Regions from separate parts of the Limosilactobacillus avium genome, predicted to be linked through region 1. Evidence: predicted binding sites of a transcription regulator. Region 1 holds the regulator's gene; each other region holds the start of a gene.

Region 1 (3,280 bases):
ACCAAAATCTTCTCGTCCTTGTCCTTCTTGTCCAGGCCGTAAGCCAAAGAAGAAGCGGTTGGTTCGTTGATAATCCGCTTAACGTCCAAACCGGCGATCTTTCCGGCATCCTTAGTTGCTTGACGTTGAGCATCGTTGAAGTAGGCAGGTACCGTAATAACGGCCTTGTCAACGGTGTCGCCAATGTAATCTTCCGCATACTTCTTGATGTATTGAAGGATCATCGCGGAGATCTCTTGTGGAGTGTACTTCTTACCGTCGACTTCCACTGTGTAGCCGGCTTCACCCATGTGACTCTTGATAGAAGAAATCGTGTTCGGGTTAGTAATTGCTTGCCGCTTGGCAACTTCACCAACTTGGGTTTCGCCATTCTTAAATGAAACAACGGATGGCGTTGTCCGGCTCCCTTCTGGGTTAGTAATAATCTTGGGCTCGTTACCTTCCATAACGGCAACGGCGGAGTTAGTAGTACCTAAATCAATACCAATAATCTTGTTACTTGCCATTGTTTATTCCCTCTCTTATATTTTATTGTGCCACAACAACCATTGCGGGACGCAGAACCCGGTCTTTCAGCTGGTAACCAGCCTGTAAGACTTTAATAACTGTTTCCGGTTTCTGATCACCTTCTACCGGGACGGTCTGAACCGCCTGGTGCAAGGTCGGATCAAAAATCTTTCCTTCTGCGGGGATCTCAGTGACCCCATGGTCCTTTAAGGCCGCCGTTAAGTGGTCGTGGACCATTTGAATACCCTTTTTTAGCTGTTGGCCATTTTCATCTTTAACTTCAATTGTTAGTGCCCGCTTAAGGTTATCAAGAACGGGAAGAACGCTCTTTGCCAGGTCCTGACCATCATACTTCAAGATCTGGGCACGTTCCTTATTAAAGCGGGTCGTCATATTTTGAATTTCCGCTTCAGCACGCAGGTACTTATCATCCTTGTCCGCAAGTTGCTTCTTCAAGTCGTCAACTTGCTTCTGGAGCTGCTCGCAGCGGTGGTGGCACTGACCCTTATGGCCACCTTGGTGTTCAGCCTTATTATCATTGTGGGCAGCTTTGACCTTGTCTTTTGGCTGCGCCTGCTGATCCTTCTTTTCTTCTTTTGCCAAATGACTCGCCTCCTATGAATCGTAATAGTGTCGGTAAAAGTCAAGTAGTCGCTTGGCTAACTCCTGACGAAAGGCATTCACAATTCCAATCGTTCGTGAGTACGGCATCCTGGTGGGCCCCAGTACAGCAATAATTCCCTTGCCATACTGGTCGACATCATAGCTTGCCGTGATTAGACTGTAATCTTTTAATACCTGGTCTTGAGAAATTTCCGAACCAATCCTGACGTTGACATCCTTATCATCAGCCCCGGTGTCAAGTAGGTGCGACAACTCGTCGTTCCGATCAATCAGGCTGTATAACGCCTGCAGGGCTTGCGGATCTTGGTTGTTGGAAAATCCTAGGATGTTCAGCCGACCACCGACAAAGAAGCGTTCCCGGGCCGCCCGGGAAACGACGTTATCGAACAGGTCTAAGAAGCCGTCCGCACCATGCATGTAATGCATAATCCGCATTGGGATGTCATCATTCAGCCGCTTAACAACTTCAGTTAGTGGTCGTCCCACTAGCTGGTCATTAATCATCCTGATTACCGCTTGGAGTGCATCGGTATCAAAATTACGGGGTAAAGTAAACGACTGACTCTCAACGTCCCCACTATCGGTAACCAAAATGGCGATTACCTTTTGGTTACCCAACGGGACTACCCGAAACCCACTTAAGCGGACATCGGTTTGCTCTGGCTTAAGGGTAAAGGCCGTGTACGAAGTCAGGTCGGACAGGATATCCGCCGAATGTGAAACAATCTCATCAATCTTTTGAAAACTTGTCCCTAAAGAATTCTGGATAACAACCAGGTCATTATCCGTGAGCGCATTTGCATCCAGCAGGTGGTCGACGTAATAGCGATAGCCACGCTTTGAAGGTACCCGTCCCGAAGACGAATGCTCTTTTTTGATCAGCTGGTGTTCTTCTAATACCGCCATCTCATTCCGGATTGTTGCGGAACTGACCTTGAATGGCAACTTTTCAGCAAGGTGTTTTGACCCCACCGGTTGACCAGTTGAGGTGTATTGACGTACAATCGCTTGCAGGATTGTCTTTTGTCGTTGTGTTAGCATTTTGATCACATCCCTTTTTAGCACTCTTTAGGGCTAAGTGCTAAACACACTTAATAATATACCAATCACCTGTTTAAAAGTCAAGGAATGTCAAACTAATTCTAAGGAGATTTTATAAATGAGTACAGACGACCACCGTTACGTGCAACCTCATAACGCTCAGGAGGCAATGGAGCTCATCCAACGGCTCTTCAATAAGTACCGGAGCGCCCCGCTAACCAACGAGCTGCTGGCCTATCACAATAACCTCATCTACCGTCTCCAGTCCGACATCAAGGATGCTGCTAAAAGAGAAGGCAACCAAGAGCGGGTTAAGGAGATTGACCAGATGACTGACATCATGCGTTCATGGACCAACCTCCGCTTAACTGGTCACCCCTTTCACGGCAAAATGCGCCACTTCCGGTTAGTTACCACGGACGGGCCAAAGTTTAAACGGCGGATCCACAAGATTCACCAGGGCACTAACCACCGGGCTAGTCGCCACTAGGAAAATCTTTTGTAAAAAAGTAGTTCTAGTCTTTCAGCGTTCAATGTAGGACACAAAGAGGCCTTTAGCGTTCAAACTTTCCGAACGCTAAAGGCCTCTTCTTTCTTGCGGCTAACTTCATCCTTACCGTTTTAATGAATTATCTGACCCGCAATTGCTGGTGGTGCCTGCACAACCTGACGCGCAGCGTGCTCATCATGCTTCATTTGCGCCACCAAACCAGCGGCATCCGCAAACTTTTGCTCACCACGAAGGTATTGGTACCAACGAACAGTTACCTCTTCGCCGTAAACCATTTGGTCAAAGTCAAATAGGTAAATCTCAACGGTCAGCTGGTTATGGTCACCAAAGGTAATGTTATGACCAACACTGGCCATCCCCCCGTACCACTGGTCACCAATTTTAACGTCGACCGCGTACACACCAATCCCCGGAATTCTTTCCCGTGATGGTGTTTCCACATTAATCGTGGGAAAGCCTAGGGTCCGTCCGCGGGCAAGTCCGTGGACAATCAACCCCGTAGTCTGGTAATAGTAGCCCAGTTCCTGGTTTGCAGTCTGAACGTCCCCGCGGTCAATCGCCTCACGAATTGCCCGGGAACCAACCTTCTTGGTCGTG
Region 2 (3,280 bases), on a different contig from region 1:
GGTCTTCAGTGTAACCGTAAGCAGGGTTGTTCTTGGTAGCTTCCTTCATAGCGTCGTTAACTTGGTCAACAGTGACCTTCTTGTTCAGAACAGAAACAAGTTCAGTCAAAGAACCAGTAGGAACGGCAACACGTTGTGCGTGACCAGAAAGCTTACCGTTCAATTCAGGGATAACCAGGCCGATAGCCTTAGCAGCACCACTTGAGTGAGGAATAGTGTTAATAGCTGCGGCACGGTTGTTACGGAACTTCTTACCACGTGGTTGGTCAAGAACAGCTTGGCTACCAGTGTAAGCGTGGATAGTAGTCATAGTACCAACCTTGATACCGAAGTTCTTGTTAAGGAAGTATGCCATTGGAGCAAGGCAACTAGTCGTGCAAGAACCAGCGGAAACGATCTTGTCGTCAGCAGTAAGAGTGTCCAGGTTAACACCAGGAACAACAGTTGGGATGTTACCAGCAGGTGCGGAAATCAGAACACGCTTTGCGCCGGCATCCAAGTGAGCTTGTGACTTTTCTGCAGAAGTGTAGAAACCAGTACATTCAAGGACAAAGTCAACACCGTCGTTCTTTACCCAAGGAATGTTACGTGCGTCACGTTCTGCGTATACAGGGTATTCCTTACCGTCAACAACGATACCCTTGTCAGTGGATGAAACTTCACCATTGAACCGACCTTGGGTAGAGTCGTACTTGAGTAAGTAAGCCAACATTTCTGGTGAAGTCAAGTCGTTGATAGCAACAACTTCGATGTCATCAGTGTTGAGTTCGTGAATACGACGGAATGCTAAACGACCGATACGGCCGAAACCATTAATACCAATTTTTACAGTCATACTGCAAATTCCTCCTTTAGGAAAAACATAATAAGTGTCTCATCCAACAAAATTAGTGGTTGAAATTACCACCACTTTTCGTCAGACAAGGTACAAAACCTTACGCTCTTAATAATACTCATCTTGTTTGGAATTGTCTATTCAATCACCTCAGAAATTTGCTTTTTTCTTGTGAAAACGTTATCTTGATTAAAAAATTCAAATAATGCTTGCAATTTAATATGGGATGGGATATTATAATATTCGTTGACGCGCCCTTAGTGTAATGGATCGCACGTGAGATTCCGGTTCTCGAGATCCGAGTTCGACTCTCGGGGGGCGCATTTTTATTTAGAAAAGCTGGCGGGATTGATTTCCCGCCAGCTTTTTGTTTTACAAGACTAACGCCAACAAAAAAGGCAGCACGCCAAGACGTGCTGCCTTTTTATAGTAAGATTACTTTTCTTCAGCTGGCTTTTCCTTAGCCCACTTACGAATAGCTTCAATCTTCTTTTCTTTTAATGCTCGCTTGTACTTAGGAGCAACTGGGCGACGGCCTTGTACGCCGTATGGGTGTGCTTTACGCATAGCTATATGCCTCCTTATTGTGTTCGTAAATGAATTAACGTTCCAATTATACCGGGCTGCGGTATAAAAAGCAAGTCCTGGTGAAATTATGCTCCCCTAGCAGTAAATTTTCTTTCTAGTAAACATTTATTTTTCAGCAACGGCAACCCTTACCAGGCAATGCTTCAGCCCAGTAGCCTAGACCAATTTAGTAAATACTTCCAAAAATATTGATATATGAGGCATTGCAAATCAGACCAATTTAGTGTACTATTCTAAATGAACTTAAAGAGCGAACAAAAATAACTAACTGCTCCAGGAGGATTTTATTATGACTAACACTAATGAATTAAATGTTTTTGTAACCACTACTGATTGGAAGGCCCTTGACTACCAAAGTGCAAACGCCGAATTGAACCTGTTATGCGCTGACATTAATAAGGACTAACAACTATACAATGTGGCCGTGAGAAAATTATCTTTTCTCACGGCCACTTTTATTATACTTTTTTAAAAGCGCGACCGTCTTTCTTCCTTATTATGGGTGAAGATGGCATAATATTAGCGGTAAGTATAAATAGGTGGCAAATCATTTGACCTTTTTTGACCAATCGAGTATAGTATTAATATCAGTTAGCAACTATTGCTAACGAGTGCTAATTAACAAGGAGGCCACAATATGAACTTAGTTCCAACTGTCATTGAGCAGTCTTCACGTGGCGAACGTGCCTATGATATCTACTCACGGCTTCTGAAGGACCGGATCATCATGCTTTCTGGTCCAATCGAAGACGACATGGCAAACTCAATTGTTGCGCAGCTCCTCTTCTTGGATGCGCAAGACTCAACTAAAGACATTTACTTATACATTAACTCACCTGGTGGTGTTGTTACTTCCGGGATGGCCATTTACGACACGATGAACTTCATCAAGTCAGATGTGCAAACAATCGTTATCGGGATGGCGGCTTCAATGGCCAGTGTCCTGGTTTCATCCGGAACAAAGGGTAAGCGGTTCGGCTTACCACACTCCCAAGTCTTGATTCACCAACCATCTGGTGGTGCTCAAGGTCAACAAACTGAAATTGAAATTGCGGCAACCGAAATTCTGAAGACCCGGAAGATGATTAACGGCATCTTGGCAAAGAATTCTGGTCAACCAATCGAAAAGATCAACCGTGATACCGAACGTGACCACTACTTAACTGCTCAAGAAGCGGTTGACTACGGTCTGCTTGACGGGATCATGGAAAACAATTCCAGCTTGAAGTAATCTGATTACTGAACTGGAAAAGATAAGCGGGAAGGAAATCTGCAAAGGTTTCCTTCCCGCTTTCTTATTATATTGCGAACTGATTATAGCCCACCACGCGTGCGTTATGATCTTCGATAATTAACTTCATTAAGGCCCCGTTAGCGGGGTTTTCGTACTGGTCCAGATCACCAAATACCGTTGCCAGGTATTGGATGATTGAACCATGACTGGCAACAACGACATTACTGCCTGACGGTAAAGATACGAAGAGATCAAGCATCTGCTTTACTCGGTGGTCCAACTCGGCACTATCCTCCGCCAGATGGGCCGGGTCGGCCTGCTTGAGGAGGTCATGGGCTTTTTTGACCCCAAACTCAGCCACTAAATCACCAATCCGGCGGAACCGTTTGCCGCCGAGGCAGCTGGCCCAAATTGCCCCCTCTTCATTACTGTGCCCTTCGAATGACCCGTAGAAGACCTCCCGAAAGCATTTTTCCTGCGTTGGGTGACTGATATTAGGGAGTTTTAGCTGGTCAATTATGATTTGGGCGGTGTCAATTGCCCGCTTTAAATCACTGGAAAAGAAGTAGTCAATCTTCAGCGGTACCAGCACCTTGGCGATTTTGACCGCGTCATCGTGTCCC
Region 3 (3,280 bases), on a different contig from region 1:
CGCCCGAAGCATCGCCCGCAGTTGGGGACGCAGGATCTCCGGCTTAGCCAAGCCAATCCGGATGGCCCGAAAACCCAGGTAAGGGTTGGTCTCATGCGGGAGGGGGACCATTTCCAAGCGCTTGTCACCGCCCACATCCAGGGTCCGGGCAACCACCCGCTGCTGGTTCATCGCGGCCACGAACTGCTTATAGGCATCAAACTGCTGGTCCTCACCCGGCAGCTTGGTCTGGTTCATGTACAAGAACTCGGTTCGCAAGAGGCCAATTCCCTCAGCCCCGTTGTTCTGGGCGTCTTGGATATCCGCCAGCGTACCGACGTTAGCCGCAACCTCGAAATGACGGCCGTCCTGACTGATGGTTTCCTGGTTGCGCAACGCTCCCCAGGCTTCTTGCTCCTGGGCAAACTTACCGGCAAGGAGGCGGTACTTCTCGAGTTCGTCCGCCGACGGGTTAACAATTACCTTGCCGTGGATACCGTCGACTACCAGGAGGTCCCCATCCTTGATTGCCGTCGTGGCCTTCTTCGTACCGACGACCACCGGCAAAGAAAGGGTCTTGCTCATGATTGTGAAGTGGGAGGTCCGGCCCCCCATATCCGTGACCAGGCCCGCGACATAGCGCCGGTCAAACTGGGCTGTATCCGTCGGGGTAATATTGTTGGCAACAATAATTGCCCGGTGGTCCAACTGCCTGGGATTGGGGAGTTTAACACCAAGAAGGTGACTCAACAAGCGCTTGGCGAGGTCATGCATTGCCGTCCCCCGCGCCTGGAGGTAGTCGTTGTCATTCAGGCGCTCGAAAATGGCCATGTAGTGGTCCGCCACCTTTTGTACTGCCCACTCCGCCGTAATCTGCTCGCTGACAATGTGTTGTTCAATTGAATCAAATAAAACGGGGTCATCCAGCATTGTCAGTTGTGTATCAACAACCGTTGCCGCCCGCTGACCGAGTCGCTGGTGGGCCTGGTCACGGATTGCTTGTAGTTCTTGGCGGCTTAAAGCAAAAGAATCATGAAGCCTGGCGACCTCATGATTCTTATCACTAATATGCTGTTTTTGAACCGGAAGTTCTGACCCCACTAATAGGTAAGCAGGCGCAATCGCAATCCCACTGCTGGCTGCTAACCCATTGAGCAGTAGCGACATTAGTCAGTCAATCCTTCCTTCTTCATGGTTTCAGCAACGGCATCTAAAGCATCCTTTTCATCGTCACCACTAGCCGTGATCGTAACCTTAGCATTTTGGCCAACACCAAGAGACATAACACCCATGATGGACTTTAAGTTAACGCTCTTGCCTTCGTATGACAAGGTAACATCGGAAGCAAACTTTGAAGCAGCTTGAACCAAGATGGTTGCTGGACGTGCATGAATACCAGTTTCAGCAGTAATTGTAAAATCGCGTTTTTCCATTTTTAATCAGTCTCCTTCGAGCAGATTTACTTTTTACCAGTGCTTATTCTAACACTGATACACCTCGATAGATACATTTTAGCAATTGTAAGCGGTAAATACAAGGTGGTTAAAAGGCATCTTACCGTTTAATCATCCGGTAAATAATCTTGCCACCAATGTGGGCCTGCCCCGTTATCTGGGTCCGGTACGGGTAGGCATGATAGATCCGTTGAAACTCCTGAAAGTTGTCAGGGCCAATCTCAAACTGGTCAATCTTGCCCGCGCGCAGGTCGTCAAGTTCCTGCTTAAAATCACGTTCTGCCAAGCACTCCCACCTCCAAATTTATTTTCTATTCCTATTATACACACCCGGCCCCCTAATTTTAGCAAACAATTGTAAAGAGTGCTAAAATGAAACGTGATCAATCCTTACTTTTTTCTAAAGGGCAGTCATATTCCTTGCACAGCGATAAAAAGTAAGTATAATGTAATCAATGGTCAAGAAAGGTCAAACATATTTTTGACTATCTTTTTCAGGGAGGTACTAATATAGATGCTTTGTCAAAATTGTCATCGGAATCCAGCGACGATTCACTTACAAATGAGTTTTAACGGTCAGCGGATTCAAGTTGACCTCTGCCAAGAATGCTATCAAAAATTACAAAACTTACAAGCAAATATGATGAACGGGGGTAACGGAATGAACAACTTCGGTTTTGGAAACCTCGAAGACTTTATGAACGCAATGAACAACATGCAAGGCCAAGCCGCTAACGCTAATGGCCAAAACGCCAACACCCAGAACCAACGCCAGGGTGGCGGCCGGAATGTCAAGGGAATCCTTGGCCAATACGGCATTAACATGACCGACCTGGCCCGCCAAGGCAAGATCGACCCAGTGATCGGCCGGGACAAGGAAATCAACCGGGTCATTGAAATTTTAAACCGGCGGACAAAGAACAACCCAGTTTTGATTGGTGAAGCCGGGGTTGGTAAGACGGCCGTTGTTGAAGGGCTCGCCCAATCCATCGTTTCTGGCCAAGTACCAGAGAAGCTGGCCAACAAGGAAATTATCCGGCTGGACGTCGTATCCCTTGTTCAAGGGACCGGAATCCGGGGCCAGTTCGAACAACGGATGCAACAATTAATGAAGGAAGTTCAAAAGAACAAGAACATCATCCTCTTCATCGACGAAATCCACGAAATCATGGGTGCCGGGAATGCTGAGGGTGGCATGGACGCCGGCAACGTCTTGAAGCCAGCCCTTGCCCGTGGTGACTTCCAACTGATTGGGGCCACGACCTTAAACGAGTACCGGAAGATTGAAAAGGATGCCGCCCTCGCCCGGCGGTTCCAACCAGTCCAAGTAGACGAACCAACTGTTGAAGAAACCATCCAAATCCTGAACGGGATCAAGGGTCGCTACCAGGACTACCACCACGTTAAGTACACTGATGCGGCAATTGTTGCGGCGGCCAAACTTTCTGACCGCTACATCCAAGACCGCTTCCTGCCTGACAAGGCCATTGACCTGATGGACGAAGCCGGTTCACGGAAGAACCTGACCTTGAAGACCGCGGATCCTAACATGATTGAAAACGAGATCCATACGGCTGAGGCCCACAAGCAACAAGCGGTTGACAACCAGGACTACGAAAAGGCCGCCTTCTACCGTGACCAGGTTACCCGCCTGGAAAAGGCCAAGAAGGATGCCGAAGAAAACCACACTGAGGAATCAGCAACGGTTACCGACAAGGACATGCAAAAGATTGTTGAAGAGAAGACCAACATCCCCGTTGGTGACCTTCAGCAACAAGAAGAAAACCAGCTCCGTGACCTGGATAAGAAGCTCGAAGCCCACGTCATTGGTCAAAACCAGGCCGTGG

Evidence for each region. The regulator HrcA, encoded in region 1, represses chaperone genes, less so after heat shock. The targets are predictions, from matches to a motif close to TTAGCACTCNNNNNNNNNGAGTGCTAA.
Region 2: clpP (ATP-dependent Clp endopeptidase proteolytic subunit ClpP) is a predicted target of HrcA. The motif match lies at 2,015-2,041, and genes of this name have one in related genera.
Region 3: QOS01_RS08725 (ATP-dependent Clp protease ATP-binding subunit) is a predicted target of HrcA. The motif match lies at 1,778-1,804, and genes of this name have one in related genera.

What each region holds. Positions count from the first base shown of each region.
Region 1 covers NZ_CANCWN010000001.1:47,038-50,317, reverse strand. The annotation lists gene dnaK (molecular chaperone DnaK) at 1-506, opposite strand, end outside; gene grpE (nucleotide exchange factor GrpE) at 529-1,110, opposite strand; gene hrcA (heat-inducible transcriptional repressor HrcA) at 1,123-2,172, opposite strand; gene QOS01_RS00230 (hypothetical protein) at 2,291-2,662, shown strand; gene ribF (riboflavin biosynthesis protein RibF) at 2,794-3,280, opposite strand, start outside.
Region 2 covers NZ_CANCWN010000002.1:64,106-67,385, reverse strand. The annotation lists gene gap (type I glyceraldehyde-3-phosphate dehydrogenase) at 1-835, opposite strand, end outside; tRNA gene QOS01_RS01215 (tRNA-Arg) at 1,087-1,158, shown strand; gene QOS01_RS01210 (hypothetical protein) at 1,271-1,402, opposite strand; gene clpP (ATP-dependent Clp endopeptidase proteolytic subunit ClpP) at 2,061-2,654, shown strand; gene QOS01_RS01200 (histidine phosphatase family protein) at 2,722-3,280, opposite strand, start outside.
Region 3 covers NZ_CANCWN010000031.1:13,744-17,023, reverse strand. The annotation lists gene ptsP (phosphoenolpyruvate--protein phosphotransferase) at 1-1,146, opposite strand, end outside; gene QOS01_RS08735 (phosphocarrier protein HPr) at 1,146-1,412, opposite strand; gene QOS01_RS08730 (hypothetical protein) at 1,534-1,719, opposite strand; gene QOS01_RS08725 (ATP-dependent Clp protease ATP-binding subunit) at 1,948-3,280, shown strand, end outside.